3 regions of the Bradyrhizobium sp. MI1.7 genome follow, and region 2 is predicted to be linked to each of the others. Evidence: predicted binding sites of a transcription regulator. Region 2 holds the regulator's gene; each other region holds the start of a gene.
What was found. Region 2 encodes HrcA, which represses chaperone genes, less so after heat shock. Its sites were predicted from a motif close to GTTAGCACTCNCNNNNNGNGAGTGCTAAC; they were not measured.
Positions count from the first base shown of each region.

Region 1 (10,534 bases), on a different contig from region 2:
TGTCCGCCGGCCAGGGCGCAGGCCGACGACGAACTCGTCGCGTCGCTCAGCAGCGTCGAGACCTGGAAGCGTCAGGGCGACGTACTGACACTGATCGGTCCCAAGCCGCTGCGCTTTCGCACGACGGGGAATTAGGTCTCGTGTCCCGGACGCGCTGCAGCGTGCAACGCTGCTGCGCAGAGCCGGGACCCAGACTCGATCGGCGACTTCGCTTGCGGCCTCTGGGCCCCGGCTCAGCAGCGCATCACTGACGTGCTGCGCTGCGTCCGGGGCACGAGAGCCTACTTCCACACCGACTTGTCGGCGTCCCAGCGCTGGCCTTTCAGCTCTTTCGCGAGGGCCTCGATCGAGCCGTTGTCGTCGGGCTGATCGCCTTCCTCGTCGGCCGAAGCGTCGTCCGAGAGATTGAGCTTGGCGCCGCTGCTCTCATCGGCGGTCGTGGTCGAGGGGCTGCCGATCCAAAGCATCAGTTTGTCGGTCGTGCCGGGCTTGTCGGGCGAGATGAGGCCTGCAACCTCGATCGTGTCGGTGAGCTCGAGTGCCGGAAAATCCTGGTTCGGTCGCTTGAAGACGAGCTTGAGCTTGCCGGTGGCCGGGTTGAAGCTGTGCGAGACCTGCTTTGCCGCAAGCGTCCGGCTCATCACGCCGGCGACGGCTGAGGCGAGCTTGTCACGGCTGATCTTGTCGCCGTCGCGCCAGTCGGCTGCGGGAAAGCGGATGGTGCGGTCCATCTCGGTCATGCCCGCGGTCCAGCCCGCCGCGGTGACGCCGGGCATCGCCTTGAACTTCGCCAGCAGCGCGCCGGCGCGTTCCGGATCGACCGACATGTTGATGGTCTGCTCGCCGGCACGCAGCGCGTCGCAGCCGACGGTCAGGCTCGCCAGCGTCACCTCGACGTCCTGGCCCTTCAGGCTCTTCAGGAACTCGGTCGCCGCATCCAGCTTGACCTTGACCGCGATCGCTTCCGGAGAGACGTCGGTGAAATCCTTCGGCTGCGGCGTGATGCCGTCGTCGGAGGTCTGGTTGTCCTGAAATTCCTTCTCGCTGAGATCGGAATTGTCGGGCGAGGTGACCTCGGTCACGGCCTGGCCGATCGCGATCTGGCCGCGGAACTCGAACGTGTCGCCGGACTGTTTGCGCAGCAGCTTGACGGTGACGGGCGCCTTCTCGCCGAGGCTCTGCGTCGTGCCCGTCAGGTTCTGGCCCGCGACCTGGAGATTGACGACGAAGCGGTCCTTGCGGTCGGAATTCTTTGCGACGGGATAGCAGACGTCGAGCACGGCCGCCGTCACCGTCTTGCCCTGCCGCGTCTCCTTCAGGATCACGTCGGCATTGCCGTCCATCAGGCCGTCGATCGAGGTGAAATAGCGGGTCTCCGTCCCGCCCGGCGCCGCGGCCTTCGGCGACAGCTTCATCTGGGCCGATGCGACATCGGGCGAGACGGCAAGCAGGGCCGCCAAAAGGGCTGTCGAACAAACCAGAAGCGCACGCATCGATGAATCCTCGCGCAATCGAATCGGCGCGCCACCGTAGTGGGTTTTGGCCGCCGGTTGAATTGGAAAGCAGAAGGGGCAGGGTCGGCAAAAAAGAAGGCCGCCCGGAGGCGGCCTTCGCAACATTGTAACGGAACGGAGGCTTAGAAGCCGCCCATGCCGCCGCCGCCCGGCATGGCGGGCGGAGCTTCCTTCTTCGGCGTTTCGGCGACCATGGCCTCGGTGGTCACCAGCAGGCCGGCCACGGACGAGGCGTCCTGCAGCGCGGTGCGGACCACCTTGGCGGGATCGATGATGCCCTTCTCGACCATGTCGACATAGTCCTCGTTCTGGGCGTCGAAGCCGAAGGTCTCGGACTTGTTCTCCAGGATCTTGCCGACCACGATCGAGCCTTCCACGCCCGCGTTCTCGGAGATCTGGCGGATCGGGGCTTCCAGCGCCTTCAGCACGATGTTGATGCCGGCCTGGACGTCGGCATTGGCGTTGGTGAGACGGCCCACCGCCTTCTTGGCGCGCAGCAGCGCGACGCCGCCGCCGGGGACGATGCCTTCCTGCACCGCGGCGCGGGTGGCGTTGAGCGCGTCCTCGACGCGGTCCTTCTTCTCCTTGACCTCGATCTCGGTCGCGCCGCCGACGCGGATCACCGCGACGCCGCCGGCGAGCTTGGCGAGGCGCTCCTGGAGCTTCTCACGGTCGTAGTCCGAGGTGGTCTCCTCGATCTGGGCCTTGATCTGGCCGACGCGGGCCTCGATCTCCGGCTTCTTGCCGGCGCCCTTGACGATCGTGGTGTTCTCCTTGTCGATCACGACCTTGCCGGCGCGACCGAGCATCTTCACCGTGACGTTCTCGAGCTTCATGCCGAGGTCCTCGGAGATGAGCTGGCCGCCGGTGAGGATCGCGAGGTCCTCGAGCATGGCCTTGCGGCGGTCGCCGAAGCCCGGCGCCTTGACGGCGGCGACCTTCAGGCCGCCACGCAGGCGGTTGACGACCAGGGTGGCCAGCGCCTCGCCCTCGACGTCCTCGGCGATGATGACGAGCGGCTTGCCCGACTGCACCACGGCTTCCAGCACCGGCAGCATGGCCTGCAGGCCGGACAGCTTCTTCTCGTGCAGGAGGATGTAGGCGTCCTCGAGCTCGGCGGTCATCTTCTCGGCGTTGGTGACGAAGTAGGGCGACAGATAGCCGCGGTCGAACTTCATGCCCTCGACGATGTCGACCTCGGTGTCGAGTGACTTGTTCTCCTCGACGGTGATGACGCCCTCGTTGCCGACCTTCTGCATCGCCTGGGCGATCATCTTGCCGATGGCGGCATCGCCGTTGGCCGAGATGGTGCCGACCTGGGCGACCTCGGAGGAGGCGGCGACCGGCTTGGCGCGCTTTTCAATGTCCTTGATCACCGCTGCAACCGCGATGTCGATGCCGCGCTTGAGGTCCATCGGGTTCATGCCGGCGGCAACCGCCTTGGCGCCTTCGCGCACGATGGCCTGGGCCAGCACGGTCGCGGTGGTGGTGCCGTCGCCGGCGAGGTCGTTGGTCTTGGAGGCGACCTCACGCAGCATCTGGGCGCCCATGTTCTCGAACTTGTCCTCGAGCTCGATCTCCTTGGCGACGGTGACGCCGTCCTTGGTGATGCGGGGCGCGCCGAAGCTCTTCTCGATGACGACGTTGCGGCCCTTCGGACCGAGCGTCACCTTGACGGCGTTGGCGAGAATGTCGACGCCGCGCAGCATGCGATCGCGCGCGTCTCCGGAAAACTTGACGTCTTTGGCAGCCATTTCTTCAATCCCTCGTGTTTCGTGATGTGTTTGCCGCTTGCGGAATGACCGAATGCCCGGATCGCGCGATCCGGGCATGACATTCAGCGGCTGTTCAGGCTGACGGCCTTAGGCCATGACGCCCATGATGTCCGACTCCTTCATGATCAGGAGCTCTTCGTTGTCGATCTTGACCTCGGTGCCCGACCACTTGCCGAACAGCACGCGGTCGCCGACCTTGAGGTCGATCGGGATCAGCTTGCCGGCCTCGTCGCGGCCGCCGGGGCCGACGGCGACGACCTCGCCCTGGGACGGCTTTTCCTTGGCGGTGTCCGGAATGATGATGCCGCCCTTGGTCTTTTCCTCGGCGTCGATACGTTTGACCACGACACGGTCATGCAGCGGACGAAATTTGGATTTAGCCATGACGTTTCCCTTTGGAGGCTCGCTTCGGAAGGAATGGAAGTGGGTAGGGGCGGCGTCCGTCCACCCTCTTGCCGAGGATCGAACGGCGCGCTTAGCAATCGGGCTTTCCGAGTGCTAATAGTGCGCCCGGAAATATGGCTTGGCCGCGATCCTGTCAAGCAAGGGTGGTTAAGCGATTGGTGAGGCGGATATAGGATCGTGTCTAGAGAAACTTATTGGTCGCGCTGGCGTATAAAGGACGTCATTGCTCCGACAGCGGTTTTGCGCTTGGCTGCAGGAGGGATGCGGTCGGGGTCTCATTTGGGGGACGGTTTGCTCGGGGGAATGTCATGATCAGGTCAGCTCACGCACGCACGGTTGCCAATCTGGCGGCCGCCTCCTGCCTGGCGCTGCTGCTTGGCGCCTGCGGCGGCGGTATGAGCCTGCCGTCGTTCTCGTCGTCTTCGCCGCCGCCCGAGGCTGAGCCCGGCACCGGCCCGGAAATGCCGGCGAGCATCCGCGCCGACGAGATCGTCGGCCGCTGGGGTCTCGCCTCGTTCCAGAACCCGGCCGACCGCGCCCGCACCGAGGCCGCGGCCCGGGCGCAGTGCAAGAATCCCTACGTGATCACCGCCGGTTCCTCCGGCGGCGTGATCATGCATCTCGCCGACCAGGCGACGCCGCAGGAGCTGCGGCTGAAGGGCTCGCCCAGCGGCAAGAACTACATCGGCCCGGCGGGTCCCACCCCCGGCGAGCAGGACCGCGAGATCGTCTCCTTCGACGGCCGCGTCCTGATCACCCGCTTCATCGACAAGGACGCCGCCACCCGCTACGGCAACATGGTCTACGTCCGCTGCGCGCCAAGGGCGTAGTTTCTCCTTCGTCATGCCCCGGCTTGACCGGGGCATCCAGTACGCCGCGGCCTCTCGGCTCAATCACCGCCGCCTCTGGAATACTGGATCGCCCGGTCAAGGCCGGGCGATGACAGTGGAGGGGATGGCCCCAAAAACAAAAACGCCGGCTCTCGCCGGCGTTTTGTTTTTCCGTAATGCCGCGCCCGATCAGTCGAACAGCGCGTCGATGTCGTCCTGCGAGGCGTGGCCGACGTCGCCGGCGAGCTTGGGGCCGTTGAGGAGCTTTTCGTCGTCGCTGCGGGTGTCGGCCGGCGCGGGCACATGGGCCTTGATCGCGTCGACGCCGCCCCAGATCTCCATCATCGCATTGATGTGCTGCTCGATGAACTTCATCGTGGTCATGACCTTGCTGATGCGCTGGCCGGTCAGGTCCTGGAAGTTGCAGGCTTCGAAGATCGAGATGACGCGTTCCTGGATGTCGTCGGCGAGCCGCTTCTGCTGGTCGGCCGATTGCACCTTGGACATCGCGCTGGCCGCCTGGTCGATCGATTCGGCGGCTTCGAGGATCTGCTGGGTCGCCTGCTCGGTGCCGCCGACGACCGCGCCGAGCTCGCCATTGACCTTGGCCATCTCGCCGCCGTCGAAGCTCTTGCCGTGCAGCGTCGCGATCTCGCGCTTGGTGCGGTCGATGGCGTCGTGGATGAGGTCGAGCTCGACCTTCAGCTTCTCGCACTGCTCGATCTGCGCCCGGTAAGTATCGAGCATGGTACGAGCTTCGGAGAGCTCGTGGGCGGTGGAAGCGTCGATCGCCGCCATGGCCGCGCTGCCGGACAAGGGCACGGTGCCCTTCGCCATCTGTGCGCGGATCGCACGCAGCTCCGCCATGATCTCGTTATGCATCGGCGCAGCCTCCTCAATCATTTCGGGGCTGGGCATCTCGCCGACAATAGCCTCCTCGACACGAAAACGTTTGCGGTGAATAGCCATCAGGAACTCCCCCCACCTCACTCACGCGTCTTTGTAGACAGAAGCAATTTAACACGAGGTTCACAGCGGGAACTGTTGCGCGGCCGCACGCGACGGCGCGAAAAGAAGCGATTAACCATGGGCCTGCGGCGTTCATGGAAAATAAACGCTGATCGCCAAATTGCACCCTCGCTCGCGACGTGGTGAATCGAAACGGCTGATACGTTTACCAAACAAAACGGCTTTTGCTCTTTATTGACCACGTCGCGGTCGCCGGTCAGCCATCGGCTCTGCACGACGCATGGGATCTAGACGAAACAGTACAGAGTACGTCGATGTTCAAGAAAATGTCTGTCGCGCTGCTCGGCAGCGCTTGCACCTTCATTGCCGGCGCGAACAGCGCCAGCGCCTTCGACAATAGTGTGCCGAACGATCCGCCCGCGGTGCTCTACCAGCCGCAGGTGCAGCCGGCGCCGGTGCGTGTCGCCTCCAATGCGAATATGGGCGGCGGCTTCATCGAGTTCCTGTTCGGTGACGGTCCCGGCCGCGGCCCGGCCTACGCGCCGCGGCAGCCGGTTTATCAGCAGCAGCCCGGCTATTACGACCAGCGCCGCCTGCCACCGATGGGCGAGCCGCAGATGCAGGGTGGATATCAGCAAGGCGCAGGTCTCCAGCAGGAGGCGGTCGATCCGCGCCAGCGTCCGTTCGATCCGAGATTCGAGAAGCAATCCGTCGACTATAGCGGCAAGGAAACTGCCGGCACCATCGTGGTCGATACGCCGAACAAGTTCCTCTATCTGATCGAGGGCAACGGCCGGGCGATGCGCTACGGCATCGGCGTCGGCCGTCCCGGCTTCACCTGGTCCGGCGTGAAGTCGATCACGGCCAAGCGCGAATGGCCGGACTGGACGCCGCCGGCGGAAATGATCGCGCGCCGGCCCGACCTGCCGCGGCACATGGAAGGCGGCCCGGAAAACCCGCTGGGCGCGCGGGCGATGTATCTTGGCTCGACGCTCTACCGCATCCACGGCTCCAACGAGCCCTGGACCATCGGCACCAACGTCTCCTCAGGCTGCATCCGCATGCGTAACGAGGACGTCATCGACCTCTACGGCCGCGTCAATGTCGGCACCAAGGTCGTGGTGATGTGATCGTCTGACGCTCGACATGAAAACGGCCGCCTCCCGGGCGGCCGTTTTTGTTTGTCGCGCTGATCGGGCAGCCTCACGCGTAGTCGCTGCCGCCATCGTCTCCGCCGCCGAAATCGCTGTCGTCGTCGGCTACGTCCATATTGCCGTTGTCGTGGTCGTTGTCGTCGTAGTTCTGATCGTTGTTGTTGTTGTCCCGGTCGTTCGACGCCTGGTCGGTGAAGCCCTGGCGGGAACCGTCGTCGCGGTCGCGGTTGGAGCCGATGTCGTTGAGACCGGCATCGCGCGCGAGCGAGCCGCCGGACTGGTCACTGCCGCCCCAGGGACTTCCACCAGCGCTGCGGTCGCCGAGCGCGTTGGTGTCGCCGAAGGCCTGCTGGTGCGATCCGCCCATCATGCCGCGGATGCTGGAGAGCAGCAGCGAGCCGCCGACGACGCCGGCCGCGGCTGCCGCCGCGGTGCCGAGGAACGAGCCGCCGCCACCGCCCATCGGCGGAGCGCCATAGCCCTGACCCGGAGCTTGACCGGGACCTTGACCTGGGCCTTGGCCGTAGGCCTGTCCATAAGGAGGCGGCGCGCCGTAACCGGGCTGCGTCTGCGGCATCGCCTGACCGGTGTTCCAGACCGGCCGCGCGTCACGCGGCGGCACGTTCGGAACCGAGCCGCGCGAGGGGCCTCCGCCGAACAGCGAGTCGCGCATGGTATCGAGGAAGCCGCCGGACTGCGCCTGCTCGGGCGCATGGGCCGCTTCCAGCTCCTGGATGCGGTTATGAGCACGCTTCAGCGCTTCGTCCTGCAATAGCGTGGTCTGCACCAGTGCGTAGACCGCGCCGGGCGCCTTGCGCAGCCCGTCGGAGATCGCGGCGATCGCGTCGGGATCCCGCGGTGCATTTTCCAGTTTCGAAAGCCGGTCGAAAAGCTCGTCGACGAGCTGGCGTTCCTGCGGCGTCATGATCAGTCTCCCTCGCTCAAACCAAGCGCGAGGCAGATGTAGGGTTCCATTGTGGCCCCAACAGTGCCGGCCGGATTAAATTTCGGTATGCGACAAGCTGCCCAGCGGCTTGCTTTCCGCCGGTTTCACCCCAGCGTGACGCCGCTGTCGGCCAGCAGGCGCGCAAACCCATCGCCTGAAAGATAAGCATGCTCGCGTTCGCGGACGTCGGTCATCGGATCGAGGCCGGTGAGGACATCGTCGACGAAGCCGGGGTGGCACATCACGAGGCCGCCATCGGGGAGGCCTTCCAGAAACTGCCGCATCAGCGCGCCGAAATCGGCCTCGCGCGTAAAATCATAGGCGCCGGCAAAGCCGGGATTGAAGCCGAGGCCGGCGCTGGCGGCGCGGCGGCGGAATTGCGCGCTCAGGATATCGAGCACCATGGCTTTTGGTGAGGCCAGCCGCTGCACGAGCGGCAGGTCGCGCCCGCCCTGGCGGACCCAGGCTTTCGGCGCGGCTTCGCTGACCGCATCGACAAAGCCGTCACGCACCTGCGGATACAGCTGCACATGCTGGTGGCCGTCGACGAAGTCGGGCGCGCGCCCGAATGCTTCCGCGAACGCCGCCAGCTGCGCCTTGACCTCATTGCGAAAGAATTCGCGGTCGAGCCGGCGCGCAAGGCCGGCGCGCAGCAGCTTCGGGAACGGCACGAACATGTCGCCGTCCAGCGGTCGGAAATGCATGGTGAGCGGCCGGAACGGCGCCGACAATGTCACGTGCAAGCCGATCGCGCAGCGCGGGCTCGCTTTCGCCGCCGTCTGGAGCGCCTCGATCTCGCCGCGCTCGATCGCCGGTCCCACCATCATCACCGAGGTGGCATTGAGACGCCCGCGTTCGATCAGGTCGCGGATGGCCCGATTGACGCCCGGGCTGATGCCGTAATCGTCGGCGCAGAGCCAGATCCGCCGCAGGCCCGCGGCCGCGCTCATTCGGCGGCCGTCCTCTTCGAGGCGTCGTCGGCCTTCCCGGTCTCGAAATGCTTTTCGCTGTGCTCGGCGACGAAGTAGATCGGGCGCGCCTTCAGCTCGGACAGGATCTTGCCGATATATTCGCCGACGATGCCGATCATGATGAGCTGCACGCCGCCGATGGTCATCAGGCCGATCACGAGCGAGGGATAGCCGGGCACCTGCTTGCCCGTGGTCCAGACTTCCCAGAGGATCGAGAGGCCGAACAGGAAGGCGCCGCCGGCGAGGATCACGCCGAGCAGGCTGGCGAAGCGCAGCGGTGCCACCGAGAACGAGGTCACCCCTTCGATCGAAAGACCGAGCAGGCGCGCGGCGCTGAAGGTCGTCACGCCATGGGTGCGCGGCGCGGGCTCGTAATCGACGCGGATCTGGCGGAAGCCGATCCAGCTCGCGAGGCCCTTGAAGAAGCGGTTGCGCTCCGGCAGCTGCCTGAGCGCTGCGACCGCGCGCGGCGACAGCAGGCGGAAGTCGCCGGCGTCTTCGGGGATCTTCTGGCGCGCGCCCCAATTGATCAGCGAATAGAACCCGCGCACGGCGACGCGGCGCAGGAAGGGCTCGTTGTCGCGATGCGCCTTGGCGGTATAGACGACGTCATAGCCGTCCTCGATCCAGTGCCGCACCAGCTGCTCGACCAGGGCCGGCGGATGCTGGCCGTCGCCGTCCATGAACATCACGGCGCCGAGCCGGGCATGGTCGAGGCCGGCCATCAGCGCGGCTTCCTTGCCGAAATTGCGCGACAGCGACACCACCTGAACGTCGACCGCGTCGGCCGGCAGCGACCGGGCGATCGAGAGCGTCGCGTCCGCGCTGCCGTCGTCGACATAGACGACTTCGCAACGCAAGCGATAGCGCTGCTGCAAGGTCTTGGCGAGATCGCAAATGCGCTGGTGCAGGGCGGCGAGGCCCGCCGCCTCGTTGTAGACGGGGACGACAATCGACAACCCCTTCGCGGCGGCACTGGCCGCGGTGGTCGTCATGCCGGAAACGTCAGAGCCCAGCGTCATTGATCAAGGTTCCAGAGGCGTCCATGGTTCTCAACAGCATATGGTAGCTGCCGTTTGCTGTCGCTACGCTGAACGGACCTGAGGCTCACTGCCGCAGGAATGCCTCGAGCTTGGCGAACAGCGGGTTCTCCCGGTCGAACACATAGTCGAGCGAAACCACCGAGACGGTCTCGGCGCCATGCTCGCGCAGGAAGCTCGCCAGCGCATAGAGCTGACCCGGCGGACAGTGCAGCGTCAGCATGCCCGACGAGGTCGGCCCGCCGAACGGGGCTTCGACACCGAAGCGCTCGTGGGCTTCGCCGAGCAGGGCGGCGTCGCATTGCTGGAAGCGGGTGCGGACCTCGCGGTATTTGTTGGCCCGCGCCCTTGCTGCGATGTGATCGAGGATGACGCGCGCGGTCTCCCGCGCCTGCGGCGACCAGTCGGCATCCTTCGAGGCGACCAGATTGGCCTGGCTGCGCAGGATCACGCCGTCGTCGAGCACCCGCAAGCCATTGGCGGCGAGCGTCGCGCCGGTCGTGGTGATGTCGACGATCAGCTCGGCGCTGCCGGCCGCCGGCGCGCCTTCGGTCGCGCCCGCGCTTTCGACGATGCGGTAATCGGTGATGCCGTGGCTCTGGAAGAAGGTGCGGGTGAGGTTGATGAACTTGGTCGCGACCCGCATCCGCATGTGATGCTGCTCGCGGAAGCCGGTGGTGACGTCGTCGAGGTCGGCCATGGTGCGGACGTCGATCCACGCCTGCGGCACCGCGACGACGACGTCGGCATAGCCGAAGCCGAGCCCGTCGATCAGGGACACGCGCTTGTCGGCATCCGCGATGTTCTCGCGCACCAGGTCTTCGCCGGTGACGCCGAGATGCGCGAAGCCGCGCGACAGTTGCGATGCGATCTCGCTCGCCGAGAGATAGGCGACCTCGACATTGTCGAGGCCCGCGAGCGTGCCGCGAT
Region 1 covers NZ_JBVVPO010000020.1:58,934-69,467, reverse strand. The annotation lists gene AC0L3X_RS19850 (META domain-containing protein) at 1-135, shown strand, start outside; gene AC0L3X_RS19845 (hypothetical protein) at 282-1,493, opposite strand; gene groL (chaperonin GroEL) at 1,637-3,268, opposite strand; gene AC0L3X_RS19835 (co-chaperone GroES) at 3,377-3,673, opposite strand; gene AC0L3X_RS19830 (hypothetical protein) at 4,003-4,524, shown strand; gene AC0L3X_RS19825 (protein phosphatase CheZ) at 4,714-5,493, opposite strand; gene AC0L3X_RS19820 (L,D-transpeptidase family protein) at 5,808-6,623, shown strand; gene AC0L3X_RS19815 (DUF2076 domain-containing protein) at 6,697-7,572, opposite strand; gene AC0L3X_RS19810 (ChbG/HpnK family deacetylase) at 7,698-8,543, opposite strand; gene AC0L3X_RS19805 (glycosyltransferase family 2 protein) at 8,540-9,586, opposite strand; gene hisG (ATP phosphoribosyltransferase) at 9,672-10,534, opposite strand, start outside.
Region 1: the regulator HrcA is predicted to act here: its motif matches at 3,764-3,792, upstream of AC0L3X_RS19835 (co-chaperone GroES).

Region 2 (10,534 bases):
GACCGGATCGCAGGAATAGCCTGCAGGGATCGGGAATTCACCGCCGGCGATGAAGGTGGCGGATTCGCCCGAGATCGCGGTCAGGCTCGGTTCGGCGAGCGTGCGCATGACGCCGGCGCTTTCCATCGCGCGCATCGTGGCGCTGACGGTGGCGACACCCTTGGCGAGGCCGGCCACGCCGAGCCCGTTGCTGCCGACGATCGGTCCGCCAGAGACCGAGAACGGGTTGGAATTGTTGAAGTTCACGACCGCCGTGCCGGCATTCAGGCTGGCGCTGAGGTCGACGCCCAGCTGCTTGACGATGTCGCGGCGGACTTCGCCGACGACGACCTTGAGCATCACCTGGTCGCGGCCGCGCACGACGATGTTGTTGACGACCTTGTCAGCGCCGCCAACGAGTTTTGCGGCGACGTCGCCGGCCTGCTGGGCCTCGATCGGGCTCGACACCGAGCCGGTCAGCATCACGCTGTCGCCTACGCCTTCGATCTGCACGCCCGGCAGCGACTGGCGCAGCGCCGTGCGCATGCCGTTGAGATCGCGCTTTACCGCGATGTCGTAAGAGGCAACCTGCTGGCCGTCGGCGGTGAAGAACACGACGTTGGTCTGGCCGACCTGGCCGCCGATGATATAGGCGCGCTGCGACGAGCGGATCACTGCATTGGCGATCTTGGGATCGGCCACCAGCACGTCCTTGACCTCGCGCGGCAGATCGATGACGACGGACTTGCCGACGCCGAGCGACAGCGAGCGCGTGCGTGTAGGCGCGATGGTCGAAACCGGCGACACGCCGAGATCCGGCGCCTGCATCGGCGCCTGGTCGCCGACCGGCGCATCCGCCGCGCTGACGAAGTCGGGGGCTGCGATCAGCCCCAGCATCAGCACCGCCCCCGTCCAGAACGAGCGTGCGCGCTTCCCCCGAATGCGCAGGCCCGTCCGATCATCCCCGTAGTTCATGGTGTCCCCATCATCACTTCTGTGACGTCAGTTGCCGTGCCTGCACCCCGTAGCGGATCACGTTCACGCCGCCGGGCCGCTTGGCCGTCAGGTCTTCGATCGAAATCTCCGACGCGTTGGCATCGGCGATGCTTCGCAACGCGAGCGTCAGCGTGCCGCCCTGGCGCGAGGCCGACAGCGTCGCGACCTGGTCCGGCTTGAGCTCGAGCGTGACGGTCTTGCCGAGTACGGCGTTCTGGCCGTCTTTTTCTTTCGGCGCCTGGTCGATCGCGAGCACGCGGATGTTGCTCAGGATGACCTCCGACAGGATCAGGTCGTTGCCGCCGGTCGCGCCGTTGGCGCCATCGGGGTTCTTCAGGCGCCGCGTTAGAACGATGTCGACGCGGTCGTTCGGCAGGATGAAGCCGCCGGCGCCGGTCTCGGCTGAAATCTCGGTAGAGACGGCCCGCATGCCGGAGGGCAGGATCGCGGCCATGAAGCCCGAGCCCTCGGCCCGCACCAGCTTCTGCTCGCGGATCGGCTCGCCCTGCATCAACGGCACGCGCGCGATCGAGCCTGCGATCTGGGTCTGGGCGTCGGGCCTGCTGTCGCGGCGGATGAAGGCGCTGCTCGCGGTCGCCGCCGGCCAGGACTGCCATTGCAGATCCTCGGGCTTCACGGCCTGGCCGAGCTGGATGTCGTTCTTCGCGATCAGCACCTCGACCGTCGGCAGCTTCTCGGCGACGGGAAGGGCGGGTGCTGGCTTGTTGTCAAAGCCGCTCGCCAGATACGCAGCGACGCCGCCGGCGCCCAGCGCGATGACGAGAACGACAATGCGTGCGGTGTTCATGCGCTTCTACTCTTACGCGGGGCACTCGAACCGCACGTGGCGGGTTCCCCTGCGTCGATGAGTAGGGAGTAAAGGTATAAGGGGTGTTGCGAGGCCGAGTGTGATGGCCCGTGACGATGCGCGTTCTGGGCAGATGGTGAACGTCGCGTTATCCGCTCGGCCAATGGCCCCGTAGATTCACGCAGGGCGGGACGTTCGTTCGAACGATGCGCGCGGCGTCATGGTGAATGGGTGGTTTAGCCATGGGCGCTTCGCGCAGCGTGCGCGGTCGTCGCTCCTCTGGGTGAGGAGCGTACTTCCTCGTGTTTCAATTGATGTCCGTAGCCCGGATGGAGCGAAGCGCAATCCGGGCTCGTGCAGCGCGTTGTGAGATCCCGGATTTCGCTGCGCTCCATCCGGGCTACGAGTGAGCGCCCTACTTCGCCCGCTTCTGCTCGATCGTGTCCCAGACCTTCGCCGCGACGTCCGGGCCGCCGAGCCGCGCGATGGCGCGGATGCCCGTCGGCGATGTCACGTTGATCTCGGTGAGGTTGCCGTTGATGACGTCGATGCCGACGAACAGCAGGCCGCGCTCGCGCAGCGCCGGGCCGACGGTGGCGCAGATCTCGCGCTCGCGTGGCGTGAGCTCGGTCTCCTGCGCGGCGCCGCCACGCACCATGTTGGAGCGGAGGTCGTCGGCGGCCGGCACGCGGTTGACCGCGCCGGCGAACTCGCCGTTGACCAGGATGATGCGCTTGTCGCCGTGCTTCACCTCGGGGATGAACTGCTGGATCACCCACGGCTCCTTGAAGGTCACCGAGAACATGTCGAACAGCGAGCCGAAATTCATGTCCTGCGGCATCACGCGGAACACCGCCGCGCCGCCATGGCCGTGCAGCGGCTTCATGACGACGGCGCCGTGCTTATCCCGGAACGCGTTGATCTCGTCGAGGTCGCGCGAGATCAGCGTCGGCGGCATCAGCTGCGGAAAGTTCATCACGAACAGTTTTTCCGGCGCGTTGCGCACTGAGGCGGGGTTGTTGACGACCAGCGTCTTCGGATGGATGCGCTCCAGGAAATGCGTCGAGGTGATGTAGGCGAGATCGAACGGCGGATCCTGGCGCAGCAGCACGACGTCGAAGCCGTTGAGCGCTTCGCGCCTGGGCTCGCCCAGCGTGAAGTGATTGCCGGGCTCGTCGCGCACGGTCAGGAGCTGGATGGGCGCGACGATCTCCTCGCCGACCATCGAGAGCTTGTCGGGCGTGTAATAGGACAGGCCGTGGCCGCGCTTCTGCGCCTCCAGGAGCAGTGCAAAGGTGGAATCGCCCTTGATGTTGATACGGGCGATGGGGTCCATCTGGACGGCGACGTTCAGTTTCATGGTCTGCCTTTCAGGTCGAGGCGTCGAATGCCGCCAACACATGGCGCGGAAGTGAGCGCGGCGCAATCAGCATGGCGTCGAATCGCAGTTCGAATTCGGCATGCTCGGGATGCGCCACGAGCCAGCCTTGCGCGGCGTCGATGATGCGCTGCTGTTGGCGCGGGGTCACGGCGAAGGCGGCGTCATCTAGCGTCGCGCGGGCCTTGACCTCGACGAAGGCGATCAGGTTGCGGCGGCGCGCCACGATGTCGATCTCGCCATGTGGGGTGCGGTAGCGCCTGGCGAGGATGCGGTAGCCCTTGGCCATGAGATAGGCGGCGGCGCGGCTCTCCGCGGAGATGCCGGTGCGGAACGCGGCGACGCGCTCGGGCGAGGCGACCTTCGGTTCCGCGCCCTTAGTCTTCGCCATCGCCGTCCCTCAGGTCCTTTGCGAGCTCGAGCGCGCGGGCATAGACCTCGCGGCGCGGTCGGCCCGAGAGCGCGACCGCATGCGCGACGGCATCCTTGACGCTGTGCGCGGCGAGCTGCTCGCGCAGCAGGCCGTCGAGCGCATCCGAGGTCAGCAGCTCCGCGTCCGCCGCAGGCGGCGCGATCACCAGCACGAATTCGCCGCGCGTCTCCAGCGTGTCCGCTCCGCGTGCCAGCTCCTGCAGCGGGGCGCGCGAAATTTCCTCGTGCAGTTTCGTCAATTCGCGGCAGATCGCGGCTTCGCGCGTCCCCATGATCTCGGCAAGCTCGGCGAGCGTGTCCTGGACGCGGTTGCCGGAGTCGAACATCACGAGCGTCGCATCGATGCGGGCGAGCTCTGCAAGGCGCGACTTTCGCGCGGCGGATTTCGCCGGCAGAAAGCCCTCGAAGAAGAAGCGGTCGGTCGGCAATGCGGCGACCGACAGCGCGGCCAGCACCGAGGACGGGCCGGGCAGCGCGTAGACCGCATGGCCGGCTGCGCAGACCTCGCGCACCAGCTTGAAACCGGGGTCGGAGATCAGCGGCGTGCCGGCATCCGACACCAGCGCGATCGAGCCGCCCTGCCCCAGCGCCTCCAGGATCCTCGGACGCGCCGCTTCCGCGTTGTGCTCGTGATATTGCTTGAGCTGCGCCGTGATCGCGTAGCGCTCGGTCAGGCGCCGCGTGATGCGGGTGTCCTCGCAGGCGATGACGTCGACGCCGGCGAGCGTCTGAAGCGCGCGCAGCGTGATGTCGCCGAGATTGCCGATGGGGGTGGCGACCAGATGGAGGCCCGGCGCCGCCTTCGGCGCCGTCAGCCGATGGGCGTCGATGGAGAAACCGCGCGAGGCGGGATCCGTCGCTTCAGGTGTATTTATCGGGCTCGGCTTTACGCGCATAATGAATCGAACTTAGGCATGATCCCGGGGGCTGGGAACCGGTCCTCGGAAAAAGATCGCGCCAGGTCAGGGGTGAGGAAGGACTGGAATGTGATCCATCCGGCATCACATTGCAGAGGGAATGAAGCGTCGGCGCCACATTCGCGGCGGAAACGCCGCCTTGATGCGGGTGACGGATGGTGGACAGCTAGCCAGGGCTTGAGGTGTGGCCGCGTTAAGTGGTCATTATCCTTTTGTTTTAGTTAACTATTTGCCGACAATATGCCTGAATCCGCGGCTTGTGTCGTGGAAAGAATGTTGTGACCGGCCGGCCGACGGTCGGTCAGAAGAGAAGTTGTGATGCTGGGCCCGCGCGATCCTAAATCTCCCGTTCAGGGCTCCCGATTATCGGGGGCGACCCGGCGGAGCGCACTCGGCCTGTTACTCGGCGCCCCCTTGCTGTCGGCCTGCGCCGGCGTGCAGCAGAGTCTCAGCCAGTTCTCCAACCCGTTCAGCAGCTCCTCCCCGGCCCCGGCTCAGCCGGCCGGACCGCCGCAACAGGCCACCACCGCCGGCAGCGGCGGGGTGAAGGTTGCCGTGATCCTGCCGCTCTCGGCCGCCGGCAATGCCGGCCTTGCCGCGCAGTCGATGCGCAACGCCGCCGAGATGGCGCTGGCCGAGTTCCAGAATCCCAACATCCAGCTCCTGATCAAGGACGACAACGGCAGCCCGCAAGGCGCCCAGGCGGGCGCGCAGCAGGCGGTCGACGAGGGCGCCGAGATCATCCTGGGCCCGCTGTTCGCGCAGTCGGTGCCGGCGGTGGCGCAGGTCGCGCGTACGCGCGGCATCTCGGTGATCGCGTTCTCGACCGATTCCAGCATCGCCGGCCGCGGCGTCTTTCTGCTGAGCTTCCTGCCGGAGTCCGACGTCAACCGCATAGTCGAATATTCCGCCAGCATCGGAAAACGTTCCGTCGCCGTGCTCGTGCCCGACAATGCCTATGGCAATGTCGTCGAGGCCGCGGTGAAGGCGGCGGTGCCGCGGCGCGGCGGCCGCATTGTCGCCTTCGAGAAATACGGCGCCGATCGCGCGACGCCGGCACGCACCGTGGCGCAGCAGCTCGGCAGCGCGGATGCGCTGTTCATCGCCGATGACGGCGATGCCGTCGTCGCGGTGGCCGATGCGATGACGGCCGCAGGCGCGAATTTGCGCAACATCCAGCTGCTCGGCACCGGCCTGTGGGACAATCCGCGCGTCTATGCCAATGCAAACTTGCAAGGCGGTCTCTACGCCGCGCCGGACCCGGCCGGCTTCCGCGCCTTCTCCGGCCGCTATCGCACCAAATACGGTGCCGAGCCGATCCGCACCGCGACGCTCGCCTATGACGCGGTCGCCCTCGTCGCCGCGCTCGCGCGCACGCAGGGCCCGACGCGCTTCTCGCCGGATGTGCTCACCAACCCTTCCGGCTTCGCCGGCATCGACGGCCTGTTCCGCTTCCGCGCCGATGGCACGAATGAGCGTGGGTTAGCGGTGATGAAGGTGACGACAGGTGGTGGCGTGGCGGTCGCGGGCTCGCCGAAGAGTTTTGGGGCTTGATGGCTTCGTAGTCCGGATGGAGCGCAGCGTAATCCGGGACGCTTTCGCCACTCGGATAGAACCCGGATTGCGCTGCGCTCCATCCGGGCTACGGCAGCTCGCTATGCCGCCAGATCCGCGACCACTGCATCAAGCACCGGAAATCCGCTGCTCGTGACCCGCAAGCGCCCCGTCGCATCCACGATGATCGCGCCCTCCTCGCGCAACAGCGCGATGCGCTTGGGATCAAGCGGGCGGCCCGACAGCGCGCTGTAGCGCTCGGGGTCGATGCCCTCGGCGAGGCGGAGCCCCATCAGCAGAAATTCGTCGGCGCGCTCCTCGCTGTTGAGGAGATCGTCGGTGACGTTGCCGTGGCCGTTGGTTTCGACCCGCATCAGCCAGGCTTCGGGGCGCTTCTCGGTGGCGGTGGCGTGCCTGATCCCGTCGATGTCGAGGCGGCCATGGGCACCGGGGCCGATGCCGGCATATTCATCGCCGCGCCAATACACCAGATTGTGCCGGCACTCGGCGCCGCGCCGCGCGTGATTTGAAATCTCGTAAGCGGGCAGGCCGAGCTTGTCGCAGGTCTCCTGCGTGACGTCATAGAGCGCGCGCGCGACGGCTTCGTCCGGCGTCTTCAATTTGCCGGCCTGGTGCAGGCCGAAGAACGGCGTGCCTTCCTCGATCGTCAATTGATAGAGCGACAGATGCTCCGCGGCTTCATCGATCGCGAGACGCAGCTCGTCGGCCCACATCGCCGGTGTCTGGTCGGGGCGTGCGTAGATCAGGTCGAAGGAGTAGCGGTCGAACGAGCGGCGCGCGATGGCGACAGCGTCGAGCGCTTCGCGGGCGCTGTGCATCCGGCCCAGCGCTTTCAGCGAGGCATCGTCGAGTGCCTGCACGCCGAGCGAGACGCGGTTGACGCCGGCGGCGCGATAGCCGGCAAAACGCGTGGCTTCGACGCTGGTCGGGTTTGCCTCGAGCGTGACCTCGACATCGCTGGCGACGTGCCAGTGCTTGCCGATGGCATCGAGCACCGCGCCGACGGTCGCGGGCTGCATCAGTGAAGGCGTGCCGCCGCCGAGGAAGATCGAGGTGACTTCACGCCCGGGCGCACGCTGTGCGGTCGTTTCGATTTCGCGCGCGAAAGCTGAAGCGAAGCGCGTCTCGTCGATCGCGGCGTGGCGGACGTGGCTGTTGAAGTCGCAATAGGGGCACTTCGACAGGCAGAACGGCCAGTGTACATAGACGCCGAAAGCTTGCTTAGCGCGGCTCAAGGCAGATCTCCGCCAGTTTCACGAAGGCGCGGGCGCGATGCGACAGGCCGAGGCCAAGCGGCGGCAGGCCGTGCTTCTCGATACTGGTCATCTCGCCGAACGTGCGATCGTGGCCATTGGGCAGGAACATCGGATCATAGCCGAAGCCGGCGGTGCCGCGCGGCGGCCAGGCCAAGGTGCCGTCGACGCGCGCCTCGACCTCTTCGAGATGATCGTCGGGCCAGGCGACGCAGAGCGCGGATACGAAATGCGCGGTGCGCTTGTCGGGCGTGGTGGCGCCGCGCTCCTGCAACAGGCGCTCGATCTGCGCCATCGCGGCGGTAAAATCCTTTGCTGGACCGGCCCAGCGCGCGCTGTAGATGCCGGGCGCGCCATCGAGCGCGTCGACCACTATGCCGGAATCGTCGGCGAAGGAGGGAAGCTTGGTCGCCTGCGCCGCCGCGATCGCCTTGATCGCGGCATTGCTGCGGAAATCGTTGCCGGTCTCGTCGGGCTCGGGCAGGCCGAGCTCACCGGCCGACACCGCCTCGATGCCGTGAGGCGCGAGCAGCTCCTTCATCTCGGCGAGCTTGCCGGGATTGTGGGTCGCGATGACGAGCTTTTCGGTGATTCGGCGGTGCATGGGCCTATTGACTACGCGACGGCCAGTTTCTGCAAGTCCACGAGACGGGCAATGCCCTTCTGGGCCAGCGCCATCAGCGCGAGGAATTCGTCTTGTGTGAACGGTTCGCGTTCCGCGGTGCCCTGCACCTCGATGATGCGGCCATCGCCGGTCAGGACGAAATTGGCGTCGGTCTGGGCTTCCGAATCCTCGGCATAGTCGAGGTCGAGCACGGGCGTGCCGTTGTAGATGCCGCAGGAGATCGCGGCGACGTTGTCGCGCAGCACCTTGGCCTTGATCATGTTGCGCGCCTTCATCCAGTTGATGCAATCGGCGAGCGCGACCCAGGCACCGGTGATCGAGGCCGTGCGCGTGCCGCCGTCGGCCTGGAGCACGTCGCAATCGACCGTGATCTGGCGCTCACCGAGCGCTTCGAGATCGACGATGGTACGAAGCGAGCGGCCGATCAGGCGCTGAATCTCGACGGTACGGCCGCTTTGTTTACCCGCGGAGGCCTCGCGGCGGGTGCGTTCGGAGGTCGCGCGTGGTAGCATGCCGTATTCGGCGGTGACCCAGCCGCGGCCTTGGCCCTTCAGCCACGGCGGCAGGCGGTCTTCCAGCGTGGCGGTGACCAGCACATGGGTGTCGCCGAATTTCACCAGGCAGGAGCCTTCCGCATATTTGACCACGCCGCGCTCCAGCGTCACGGGGCGCAATTCGTCGGGCGCACGGCGGCTTGGCCGCATGGGAAATCCTCCAAAACTCTCGGAAAAGGGCTATTCGCGGTGCTTGTAGGTGGGGTGAGGGTGGGCGGCAAGGCTTTTTCACCCCCAGTTTTCCACCCCGCAAACGCCACGCTTGTCAGAACCCTCCGGGATGGACAAATTATAAGCGTCTGAGAGGAGTTACCGTCCGTGGCCCATCACGATCCGATCCATCTGATCGCGCCGCGCGCAGGCCTCGCCCAGCTCAACGAGCGTTCCCGCGACATCTTTCGTCAAATTGTCGAAAGCTATCTCGCGACCGGCGAGCCGGTCGGGTCGCGCAATATTTCGCGGCTGATCGCGATGCCGCTGTCGCCGGCCTCGGTCCGCAACGTCATGGCCGACCTGGAACAGCTCGGCCTGATCTATGCGCCCCACACCTCCGCCGGCCGATTGCCGACGGAACTGGGCTTACGCTTCTTCGTCGACGCCCTGATGCAGGTCGGCGACCTCAATGACGCCGAGCGGCAGTCGATCCAGAGCCAGTTGACGTCGGTGGGTCACGCCCAATCGGTCGAGGCGGCGCTGTCGGAGGCGCTGACGCGGCTGTCCGGTCTCACCCGCGCCGCAGCGGTCGTGTTGACCCCGAAATCCAATGCGCGGCTGAAACACATCGAATTCGTCCGGCTGGAACCCGAAAAGGCGCTGGTGATCCTGGTCGGCGAGGACGGTCAGGTCGAAAACCGCGTGTTGTCGCTGCCGCCGGGAGTTCCCTCCTCGGCGCTCACGGAAGCCGGTAATTTCCTCAATGCGCGGATTCGCGGCCGCACGCTGGCCGAGGCGCGGCTCGAGCTCGAAACCGCGCTCGGCGAAGCCCGCGCCGAACTCGACCAACTGACGCAGAAGGTGATTTCGGCCGGTATTGCGAGCTGGTCCGGCGGCGAGAACGAGGACCGCCAGCTGATCGTTCGCGGCCACGCCAACCTGCTCGAGGATCTGCACGCGCTGGAGGATCTGGAGCGCGTTCGCCTGCTGTTCGACGATCTCGAGACCAAGCGCGGCGTGATCGACCTTCTGGGACGCGCCGAGACCGCCGAGGGCGTGCGGATCTTCATCGGCTCGGAGAACAAACTGTTTTCCTTGTCAGGCTCCTCCACCATCATCTCACCCTATCGGGATGCCGCCGGCCACATCGTCGGCGTTTTGGGCGTGATCGGGCCGACGCGGCTGAATTATGCCCGCGTAATCCCGACCGTGGACTACGCCGCGCGCATCGTCAGCCGCCTCCTGGGGGGCTGACCGGCGTTTCCTCCGATCACGGGCGCTTGATTTTCGTGAGCTTAGGCACGATATCCGGGCCAACAATCCCTTGAGACGAGTTCGAGAAGAGAGCCGATGACCGATCGAGACCGGCAGCCCGACGACACTACCCCACCGACCGACGAGCCCGTGGTGTCAAAACCCTACATCATGCCCGACGATCCGGAGCCCGGCTCGGTCGAGCTGTTGCAGAAGGAAGCCGCCGAGGCGCGTGACCGCATGCTGCGGACGCTGGCCGAGATGGAAAATCTGCGCAAGCGCACCACCAAGGAGGTCGCCGACGCCCGCCTCTACGGCATCACCGGCTTTGCCCGCGACGTGCTCGACATCGCCGACAATCTCCAGCGTGCGCTCGATGCCGTTCCGGCCGAGGCCCGTGCCGCGGCCGATCCCGGCCTGACCTCGCTGATCGAGGGCGTCGAGCTCACCGAGCGCTCGCTGCTCAATGCGCTGGAAAAGCACGGCGTCAAGAAGTTCGATCCGCAGGGCCAGAAGTTCGACCCGAACTTCCAGCAGGCGATGTACGAGGTGCCGGATGCGTCGGTGCCTGCGGGCACCGTCGTGCAGGTCATGCAGGCCGGCTACACCA
Region 2 covers NZ_JBVVPO010000053.1:9,971-20,504, reverse strand. The annotation lists gene AC0L3X_RS34345 (type II and III secretion system protein family protein) at 1-954, opposite strand, end outside; gene cpaB (Flp pilus assembly protein CpaB) at 968-1,783, opposite strand; gene gshB (glutathione synthase) at 2,199-3,143, opposite strand; gene AC0L3X_RS34330 (YraN family protein) at 3,154-3,552, opposite strand; gene rsmI (16S rRNA (cytidine(1402)-2'-O)-methyltransferase) at 3,539-4,489, opposite strand; gene AC0L3X_RS34320 (penicillin-binding protein activator) at 4,829-6,064, shown strand; gene hemW (radical SAM family heme chaperone HemW) at 6,166-7,320, opposite strand; gene rdgB (RdgB/HAM1 family non-canonical purine NTP pyrophosphatase) at 7,307-7,942, opposite strand; gene rph (ribonuclease PH) at 7,954-8,667, opposite strand; gene hrcA (heat-inducible transcriptional repressor HrcA) at 8,836-9,924, shown strand; gene grpE (nucleotide exchange factor GrpE) at 10,021-10,534, shown strand, end outside.

Region 3 (10,534 bases), on a different contig from region 2:
TCCCCGAAATTGGCTAGTAATTCCGCGCAAACGCGTTCGGGGACGGGAAATGACCTATTGTTGCGGAATCCTGGTTCGGGACGGTCTGGTGATGATCGCCGACACCCGAACCAATGCCGGGCTCGACAATGTCTCGACCTTCCGCAAGCTCCACATCTTCTCCAAACCCGGCGACCGCATCATGGCGATCGCCAGCGCCGGTAACCTCGCCATCAGCCAGTCGGTGCTGTCGACACTGACCGAAGGCCTGGAGGACCCCACCACGGGCGAGATCGAGACGCTGATGAACGCGCCGACCATGTTCCAGGCCGCCCAGCGCATCGGCCGGGCGATCCGGGCGGTGCACGCGACCGAAGGACCGGCGCTGAGATCCGAAGACGTCTCCTTCGACGTCTCCTTCCTGTTCGGAGGCCAGATCAAGGGCGCGCGCATGCGCCTGTTCATGGTCTACACCGCCGGCAATTTCATCGAGTGCACCACGGACACGCCCTACCTGCAGATCGGCGAGCACAAATACGGCAAGCCGGTGCTCGACCGCGCCATGCATTACGACGTCGAGCTCTACGAGGCGCTGAAGACCAGCCTGATCTCGATGGACTCGACCATGCGCTCCAATCTCGGCGTTGGGCTGCCGATCGACGTGCTGGTGGTGCGTGCAGACGCCTGTGATGCCGATCTCAACCACCGCATCGAGGCGGGCGAGCCCTATTTCCACGACCTGCGCTCGCGCTGGTCGGCGGCCTTGCGCGCGGCGCATCAGAACATTCCGCGGCCGCCCTACAAGAACGAAAAAGAACCAAAAACCTGACAGCCAACTTGAAGAGAGAAAAGGCAGGAAACGATGAGTGAAGCAAACAAGATCGCAGTGGTGACGGGCGCGGGCACTGGTGTCGGGCGCGCGGCGTCGCTGGCGTTGATGAACATCGGCTTCACCGTGGTGCTGGTCGGGCGCCGGCTCGACATGCTCGAGGAGACCGCGAAGCTCGGCCCCGCGGGCAAGAGCCTGTGCGTCACCGCGGACATGACCAAGCCGGACTCCATTGCCGCGCTGTTCGACAAGGTGAAGGCGACCTACGGCCGGCTCGACGTGCTGTTCAACAATGCCGGCATGGGCGCGCCGGCGGTGAACTTCGAGGATCTCAGCCTCGAGCAGTGGCAGGCGGTGGTGAACACCAACCTCACCGGCCCGTTCCTGTGCACCCAGCACGCCTTCCGCATCATGAAGGACCAGAGCCCGCGCGGCGGCCGCATCATCAACAACGGCTCGATCTCGGCGCACGCGCCGCGTCCGTTCTCGGCGGCCTATACCTCGACCAAGCACGCCATCACGGGCCTCACCAAGGCCTCCAACCTCGACGGCCGCATGTACGACATCGCGGTCGGCCAGGTCGACATCGGCAATGCCGCGACGCCCATGACCGATCGCATGGTCAACGGCCCCGGCGTGCTGCAGCCCGACGGCACCACCAAGCACGAGCCGCGCATGGACGCCAAGGCGGTCGGCGACGCCGTCGCCTACATGGCCGGCCTGCCGCTCGATGCCAACGTGCTGACCATGACGGTCATGGCGACCAAGATGCCGTTTGTCGGACGGGGCTGAACTAAAAAAGTGAAAAACAACCCCATGCACAGTAGGCGGCGTGGGGTTGCGACTTGCCTTTGGCAAACGCGGTGACGTCGGCTAAATCCCCGCGCTGCCTCCACAATCGTCATTGCGAGCGCAGCGAAGCAATCCAGGGTGTTTCCGCGGAGAGATTCTGGATTGCTTCGTCGCTTTGCTCCTCGCAACGACGGATGATAGAGCGGAGCCCTACTCCAAGCTCTCCACCTGCCGCAGCGCCGGAAACAGCTTCATCCACAGCAGCGCGACCGCGACGGTGCAGACGCCGCCGAGCACGGCCGCAGGCATCGCGCCGAGCAGCGCGGCTGCGACGCCGCTCTCGAACTGGCCGAGCTGGTTGGAGGCGTTGATGAAGAGGAAGTTCACCGCGCCGACCCGGCCGCGCATCTCGTCGGGGGTTGAGAGCTGCACCAGCGAGAAGCGGATCACGACGCTGATCGTGTCGGCGGCGCCCAGAACCGCGAGCGACAACACCGACAGCCACATCCACGACGACAGCGCGAACACGACCGTGGCGACGCCGAACACGATCACAGCCTGGAACATGCGCAGGCCCACATGCCGCGAGATGGCGTGACGCGCGAGCACCATGGTCATCAGCAGCGCACCGACCGCGGGCGCGGCGCGCAAGATCCCGAGCCCCATCGGGCCGGTCTGGAGGATGTCGCGGGCATAGATCGGCAACAGCGCGGTGACGCCGCCGAACAGCACGGCAAACAGATCGAGCGAGATGGTGCCGAGGATCGCCGGATTGCTGCGGATGAAGCGGACGCCGGCGAAGATGTTGTCGGCGTCCGTCCCCTCCTTGGAGACCGCCTGCGGGCGCGGCCGGATGAAGCCAGTCAAAATCATCCCGAGAATCCAGAACAGCAGCATCACGGCAAAGGCAAGATGCGGCGCGACCGCATAGGCAAAGCCGCCGAGCGCCGGACCCGTGATGGTCGCGACCTGCCCCGCGCCGCTCGCGACTGCGGTTGCGCGCTGGAGCGATCCCTGCGGCGCGATCAGCGGCAAGAGAGCCGCGGTGGTCGGGCTCTCGAAGGCGCCGGCAATGCCGAGCACGAAGGTCGCGATGAAGATCTGCACCTCGCTGACCAGGCCGAGATAGGTGATGATTGCGAGATAGAGCGCGGTGGCGGCTTCCACGAGCTGGCAGAGCTGGACCACGCGCTTGCGCTCGAAACGGTCGGCGGCGTGGCCGGCGACGAACACCAGAAGCGCGGTGGGCAGGAACTGCACGAGGCCGACCATGCCGAGATCGAAGGCCGAGCCGGTGAGATCATAGATCTGCCAGCCGATCGCGACCGCCGCGATCTGGCTGGAAAAGCGCGACAGGCTGCGCGAGAGCAGGAAGAACAGGAAAGCGCGGTGGGCGAGGAGCGCGCGGGCACTGACCGGCGGACTGGCTGATATTGGCTGCTCTGGCATCGCCTCTTGGGTCACCCTGGACCGTCCGCCCCCTGATGTCGACGTGCCCTCGCGTGACTGAGGCGCACCTGCTTGTCAACAGCGGGAGGTTCAGGTCATCTCCCGGCATTGCGTTTGCAACGCGGGCGCGACCATAATCATTGGGGGTTTTGGGGACACCATGCTGCGCTTGCAGTCGGCACTCGGCATTTTCGCATTGCTGTTGATCGCTTTCGCGTTGGCGGAGAATCGCCGCGCCGTATCGCTGCGGCAGGCGGCGATTGGCCTCATCGCGACCTTCGTCACCGCGGCTGTCCTCCTGAAAGTGCCCGTCGTCGCACGGGCTTTTGGGGCGATCAACGACGCTGTCGGCGCGATCTCCGCGGCCTCGCGCGCCGGCTCCTCCTTCGTGTTCGGCTATGTCGGGGGCGGTCCCCTGCCCTTCGACGCGAAGGTGCCGGGCGCCGATTTCATCCTGGCGTTCCAGGCGCTGCCGATCGTGCTGGTCATGAGCGTGCTGACGACGCTCTTGTTCTATTGGCGCGTGCTGCCGCCGGTCGTGCGTGGCATGGCCTGGCTGCTGGAGCGGACGCTGGGCGTCGGCGGCGCGGTCGGGCTCTCGACCGCGGCCAACATCTTCCTCGGCATGGTCGAGGCACCGCTGTTCGTGCGGCCGTATCTGGCGCAGATGACGCGCAGCGAATTGTTCCTGGTGATGACCGGCGGCATGGCCGGCATCGCCGGCACGGTGCTGGTGCTCTACGCGACGCTGCTGGCGCCGCTCATTCCCGATGCCGCCGCCCATTTCGTCATCGCCTCGGTGCTGGGCGCGCCGGCCGCGATCCTCGTCAGCCTGATCATGGTGCCGGAGACTTCCGACAAGCGCACCGGCGGCGCGCTGGAGGATCCTGAGATGGACGTCTCCGGCCCGATGGATGCGATCGTGAAGGGGACGAGCGCGGGGATCGAACTGCTGATCAACATCGTCGCCATGCTGCTGGTGCTGGTGGCGCTGGTCTATCTCGTCAACGCCATCCTCGGCCTGCTGCCCAATATCGGCGGCGCCGCGATCTCGCTGCAACGGCTGCTCGGCCTCGTGATGGCGCCGGTGTGCTGGCTGATGGGATTGCCCTGGGACCAGGCGGTGACCGCCGGCAGCCTGATGGGCACCAAGACCGTGCTCAACGAGCTGATCGCCTATGTCGACTTCTCGAAGCTGCCGCCCGATACGCTCGATCCGCGCTCGCGCTTGATCATGCTCTACGCAATGTGCGGCTTCGCCAATTTCGCCAGCCTCGGCATCATGATCGGCGGCTTAGGTGTGATGGCGCCGGGGCGGCGCGAGGAGATCAACGCGCTCGGGCTGAAATCGATCGTGTCGGGAACGCTGACGACGTGTTTGATGGGCGCGGTGGTGGGGGTGTTGAGTTAGGCTCTCTCCACCCGTCATTGCGAGCGAAGCGAAGCAATCCAGAATCTTTCCGCGGAGATAGTCTGGATTGCTTCGTCGCAAGGGCTCCTCGCAATGACGAGCGGAGAGACGTGCGCGCCCTTCCCGACTGCGTCTACGCCTTCAACTCCACCGTCCTGAACTCCGCCGGCAGGATCACCTCCAGCAGCTCCACGTCATCCGAATAATCCAGGATCATGTGCTTGATCTTCGGCGGCTGGGTCCAGGCGCTGCCTTCCTTCATCAAGGTCTCGCCCTGGCCGTCCATGTAGGTCTTCACCCAGCCCTTGAGCACGTAGACCATCTGGAATTCGACGTCGTGGAAGTGCAGCTTCGACACCTCGTTCGGATCGCAGGGTCCTTGCAGGCGGATCACGTGGGCTTGCGCGAGGCCGTGGCTGGCTTCGGCGATGCCGAGGTCGCGATACTTTGCGTAGGCGCGCAGGCCGTCGGCCTTGAAGTCTTCCTCGCGGTGATGGCTGATGGCGATGCGCTGCTTGGGACGGGCGGGCTTTTTCGGAGCGGCCTTCGCCGGTGTCGTGCGCGCCTTCGCCTTCACCGCCTTGCGCGCCGAGGATCGTGCCACGGCCTTGGCTCCGCTCCGCTTCTTCACCGCGGCCTGGGTTGCGCTGCGCGATTTTGTTTTCTTGGCCATGGGCCGCCTCCCTGTTGTTATGGGCGGAGGCTAGCACAGAACGAGATATCGTAGGGCGGGCAAAGCGAAAGCGTGCCCACCATTGCCAGATGCAATCGCGGAGAGATGGTGGGCACGGCGCGAGCGCGCCTTTGCCCACTCTACGATGCCGGCGCGCTGTTCAATGCAGCCGGAACACGCCATCCACGGCGCGCAGCTCGGCCGGCTTGATCAGCTTGGAATGCGCGACGGTCACCGAATGGAGCGGACCGTCGAGCTTCTCCTGCCAGAACGCCAGGAAATCCTTCAGCGCCGGAAATTTCGGAAACATGTCGTAGTTCTGCCAGACGTAGGTCTGGAGAAGCGAGGGATGATCGGGCATCCGATAGAGAATTTGCGCCGTCGTCAGCCCGTAACCCAAAAGCTGTTTCCGGAAATCTTCGGAAACGCCCCCACTCCGCAAGCCCATGCCAACCTCCTTTGCAGGAGCGCATTCAAAGGGCGGCTTGGTCGGTGTGCGCCTTACGAGCCACCCGGTACTGATGCGCTCACATGAGAGAAATGTGACGCAAACTGACAATCCATCTCAAGCCCAAAAGTTTAACAAGCTGTTGAAATTCAATGCTTTAGCAGCAGAGACGGCTCCGTGCTAATACGGTCACCGAGCGGGTTAACGATGGTAAAGAGATTCTGGCACCCGGGCCTTCAGAGTGCCGAATTTTCTGCTAGAAGCCCTTGCCCCCGCAAAATTCCTGTCCTATTTCAGCTTCGCCTGTGCTAGCACTCGCGGGCACAGACTGCTAACGCCAAAAAATTCCCATACCGTGCAACTACTTAGGAGGACTGCATGAAATTCCGTCCGCTTCACGACCGCGTCGTGGTCAAGCGTATCGACGCAGAAGAGAAGACCGCCGGCGGCATCATCATTCCCGACACTGCCAAGGAAAAGCCCTCGCAGGGCGAAGTCGTCGCCGTCGGCCCCGGTGGCCGCGACGAAGCTGGCAAGCTGATCCCGATCGACCTGAAGGTCGGCGACCGCGTGCTGTTCGGCAAGTGGTCCGGCACCGAGGTCAAGATCGACAACGTCGACCTGCTGATCATGAAGGAAAGCGACATCATGGGCGTCCTCGACGTCCCCGCTTCCAAGAAGAAGGCGGCCTAAGAGCCCCCTCTCCCCACCAGCTAAACACCTAAGGAAAAATCCAGATGTCAGCTAAAGAAGTCAAATTCGGCGTCGATGCACGCGACAAGATGCTGCGTGGCGTCGACATCCTCGCCAACGCCGTCAAGGTGACGCTCGGCCCCAAGGGCCGCAACGTCGTCCTCGACAAGTCGTTCGGCGCTCCCCGCATCACCAAGGACGGCGTCACCGTCGCCAAGGAGATCGAGCTCGACGACAAGTTCGAGAACATGGGCGCGCAGATGGTGCGCGAAGTCGCCTCCAAGTCGGCTGACGCGGCCGGCGACGGCACCACCACCGCAACCGTGCTCGCGGCTGCGATCGTTCGTGAAGGCGCAAAGTCGGTTGCCGCCGGCATGAACCCGATGGACCTGAAGCGTGGTATCGACCTGGCCGTGGAAGCCGTGGTCGCCGACCTCGTCAAGAACTCCAAGAAGGTCACCTCGAACGACGAGATCGCCCAGGTCGGCACCATCTCGGCGAACGGCGATGCCGAAATCGGCAAGTTCCTCTCCGACGCCATGAAGAAGGTCGGCAACGAGGGTGTCATCACCGTCGAGGAAGCCAAGTCGCTCGAGACCGAGCTCGACGTCGTCGAGGGCATGCAGTTCGACCGCGGCTACATCTCGCCCTACTTCGTCACCAACGCCGACAAGATGCGCGTTGAGATGGACGACGCCTACATCCTCATCAACGAGAAGAAACTCTCCTCGCTGAACGAGCTGCTGCCGCTGCTCGAGGCCGTGGTGCAGACCGGCAAGCCGCTGGTCATCGTCGCCGAGGACGTCGAGGGCGAAGCGCTCGCGACCCTCGTCGTCAACCGTCTGCGCGGTGGTCTGAAGGTCGCGGCCGTCAAGGCTCCGGGCTTCGGCGATCGCCGCAAGGCCATGCTGCAGGACATCGCGATCCTGGCCGGCGGCCAGGCGATCTCGGAAGATCTCGGCATCAAGCTCGAGAACGTCACGCTCAACATGCTCGGTCGCGCCAAGAAGGTGATGATCGACAAGGAGAACACAACGATCGTCAACGGCGCCGGCAAGAAGGCCGACATCGAGGCGCGCGTGGCCCAGATCAAGGCGCAGATCGAGGAGACCACCTCGGACTACGACCGTGAGAAGCTCCAGGAGCGTCTCGCCAAGCTCGCAGGCGGCGTCGCGGTGATCCGCGTCGGCGGCGCGACCGAGGTCGAGGTGAAGGAGCGCAAGGATCGCGTTGATGACGCGATGCATGCGACCCGCGCGGCGGTCGAGGAAGGCATCGTCCCGGGCGGCGGCGTCGCCCTGCTCCGTGCCTCCGAGCAGCTCAAGGGTCTGCGCACCAAGAACGACGACCAGAAGACCGGCGTCGAGATCGTGCGCAAGGCGCTGTCGGCTCCCGCTCGCCAGATCGCGATCAACGCCGGTGAAGACGGTTCGGTGATCGTCGGCAAGATCCTGGAGAACAAGACCTACGCTTACGGCTTCGACTCCCAGACCGGCGAGTACGTCAACCTGGTCACCAAGGGCATCATCGACCCGACCAAGGTGGTCCGTACCGCGATCCAGAACGCAGCCTCGGTTGCCGCGCTCCTGATCACCACGGAAGCCATGGTCGCCGAGCTGCCCAAGAAGGGCGGCGCCGGTCCGGCGATGCCCCCGGGCGGCGGAATGGGCGGCATGGACTTCTGATCCAGCCGTTCAGATACGATACGGAATGCGAAACCCCGGCAGCGATGCCGGGGTTTTTGTTTTGGGGCGGCGCCCCGATGCAACGCCTTGTGGCGACCTGCGAGCGCACCTACAATTCAAAGGTGTATCCTTCGGATCACTAATGCTGCAGGATCCCGTGGAGCCCTGACGAGAATTGCAATGCCGCACCGCAAGATACGTCCGCTGCTGGCAGCCCTTGTCATCATCTCCGCTGCGGGCCTTTCCGCGCCGACGCCCGTAGACGCGGCGGACAACAATGACGCGATTGGGAAGATGGAAGGGACATGGCCGGATTGGCTTCCGCGAGCCGAGCAATGCCCCGCTGACTCCATGCCGGCGAACGCGGGCGCACCTGCTTTTTCGATCGAAGGATGCTCGGCTGCGGCGGAGCAGTGCCTTGATCGCTGTCGGGCGGGCAACGCGAGCGACTGCTACGCAGCCGCACTCGTCGTCCAGCGGATGATCAAGACCGGGCCGCTCTCCGATGCGCTGTTTCTGAGGGCCTGCAAGCTCGGCGTTGCTTCAGGCTGTACGAACGTTGCCGCCAGCATGGAAGACAGCGGCGACTATGCCTGTCCCAATCGGACGTATGAACTGGCATGCGGCCGAGACGATCCCTGGGCATGCACGATGATGGGATTTCACTTGATCAAAGGTATCGGCGTCGAAAAGAACAACGCCCGGGCGCGGCGTTTCTTGGCGAAATCCTGCCGCTTTGGCGTCACGGACGAAGCCTGCGCAAACGCGAAGGCCTTTCTGAAAGAGATTGGCGACTGAAGGGCTCGGCCCGACGACCTTCGGAAAACGAACCTTGCGGACGAATGAATTCCGGGCTCAGCGCTACGCGCCCCCCCGGAATGACGGCGGCGCCCCTCACCACACCTTCCCCAGCCGCTCCATGTGCGGCTCGCCGTCTTCGTCGAGCGACCAGATGATCCGCGTCACCCGCCCGACGAGGTTGTCCATCGGGATGAAACCCATCGTTGCCATCACGCGGCTGTCGCTCGAGTTGTCGCGGTTGTCGCCCAGCACGAAGAAATGGCCGGGCGGCACGGTGTAGACATTGGTGTTGTCGTAGTAGCCGTTCTCGACGCAGTCGTAGGTGATGTAGGAATTGCCATTGGGCAGCGTCTCGCGCCAGCGCTTGACCTTGACGCTGCCATCCAGACCGCAGGCGGTGCCGGCGAGCCCGTTTGCGAGCGCGACGCGCGTCACCGGTCTGTCATTGAGGACAAGCTGTCCCTGCCGCATCTGGATGCGGTCGCCGGGCAGCCCGACCACGCGCTTGACGTAGTCGACCGAGGTGTCCTTTGGCGCGCGAAACACGACTACGTCACCGTGCTCGGGCTCGGCCGCAAAGACACGGCCCGAGATCCAGGACGGTGCGAAAGGAAAGGAATAGCGGCCGTAGCCATAGGCGTATTTGGCGGCGAAGACGTAGTCGCCGACGACCAGCGTCGGGGTCATCGAGCCGGAAGGAATGTTGAACGGCTGATACAGGAAGAAGCGAAACAGGAACGGCGGCGACCACAGCACCGGGATCAACAGGATCAGGACGACGATCGCTTTCCATTCCCGCGGCCGGGCCGTAGGGCGGATCGTTTGCTGAAGAGTGGTCATTCGCTTGCCATGATCGAGATTGTGGTCGTCACCGTGAGATTACGCAACCTTCGCGCGCGTGCAATACCCACTCATGGTTTTGGTCGCACGGGCGCGCGCACGCGTTCATCGCAAGCGTCGACAATGGAGATGTGAAGGGCCGCCCGTGGGCGGCCCTTCTGCTTCATGCGCTCTCGGGCGCCTTCAGGCGCACGAGCCGGGTCAGGAGGGCATCGAGGCCCTCGCCGTTGCCGGCATGGAGGTCGATGCGGCCGACCTTCTCGACCAGCCGCTCCAGCGACTCCAGCTCCTTGAGCCGCAGCAGCAGGGGGTTCTCCTCCATCAGGCGGGCGGTGTTCAGGAGTGAACGCGTCGCCGCGGTCTCCTCCTGCCGGCGGATCAGGTTCGCCTTCGCGACCCGCTCCGCCTCCACCACCTTGTTCACCAGCTCCCGGATCTCGCCGGGCAGGATCACGTCCTTGACGCCGAGCTCGGTCACCTCCATGCCGGACTCCGCGACGCGTGCACGCACATAGTCGCGCAGCTCCGCATCCAGCGCCGCCTTCGCAGACAGCACCTCGTCCAGCGTCCGGCCCGCCACCGCCTCGCGGATCGCGAACTGCACCAGCCGGTACAGCCACGCATCCACGTCGGGCACGGTCGCAACCGTGCGCTCGGGATCGACGATCCTGCGGAACGCCGTCAGCGTCACCCGCAGCGCGATGCGATCCTTGGTCAGCATCTCCTGCGCGGTGATCTCGACCGCCTGGGGCCGCAGGTCGAGGCGCTTCACCTCGATCTTGCGGCCGACGGTCCAGAAGGCGTGCCGGCCGGGCGCAAGCCGCTCCACGAGCCGGCCCTCGACATAGAGCAGGCCCGCCTCGTGGTTCTCGACCACCGCTTCCATCACGACGGTCGAGCGGTTGCGCTCGATCATGGTCAGGTGCCGCGCGCC
Region 3 covers NZ_JBVVPO010000023.1:59,342-69,875, reverse strand. The annotation lists gene AC0L3X_RS21625 (proteasome-type protease) at 50-808, shown strand; gene AC0L3X_RS21620 (SDR family oxidoreductase) at 842-1,600, shown strand; gene AC0L3X_RS21615 (MFS transporter) at 1,811-3,049, opposite strand; gene AC0L3X_RS21610 (NupC/NupG family nucleoside CNT transporter) at 3,210-4,460, shown strand; gene AC0L3X_RS21605 (cupin domain-containing protein) at 4,594-5,133, opposite strand; gene AC0L3X_RS21600 (usg protein) at 5,294-5,581, opposite strand; gene AC0L3X_RS21595 (co-chaperone GroES) at 5,960-6,274, shown strand; gene groL (chaperonin GroEL) at 6,319-7,959, shown strand; gene AC0L3X_RS21585 (SEL1-like repeat protein) at 8,140-8,757, shown strand; gene lepB (signal peptidase I) at 8,854-9,600, opposite strand; gene AC0L3X_RS21575 (slipin family protein) at 9,764-10,534, opposite strand, start outside.
Region 3: the regulator HrcA is predicted to act here: its motif matches at 5,889-5,917, upstream of AC0L3X_RS21595 (co-chaperone GroES).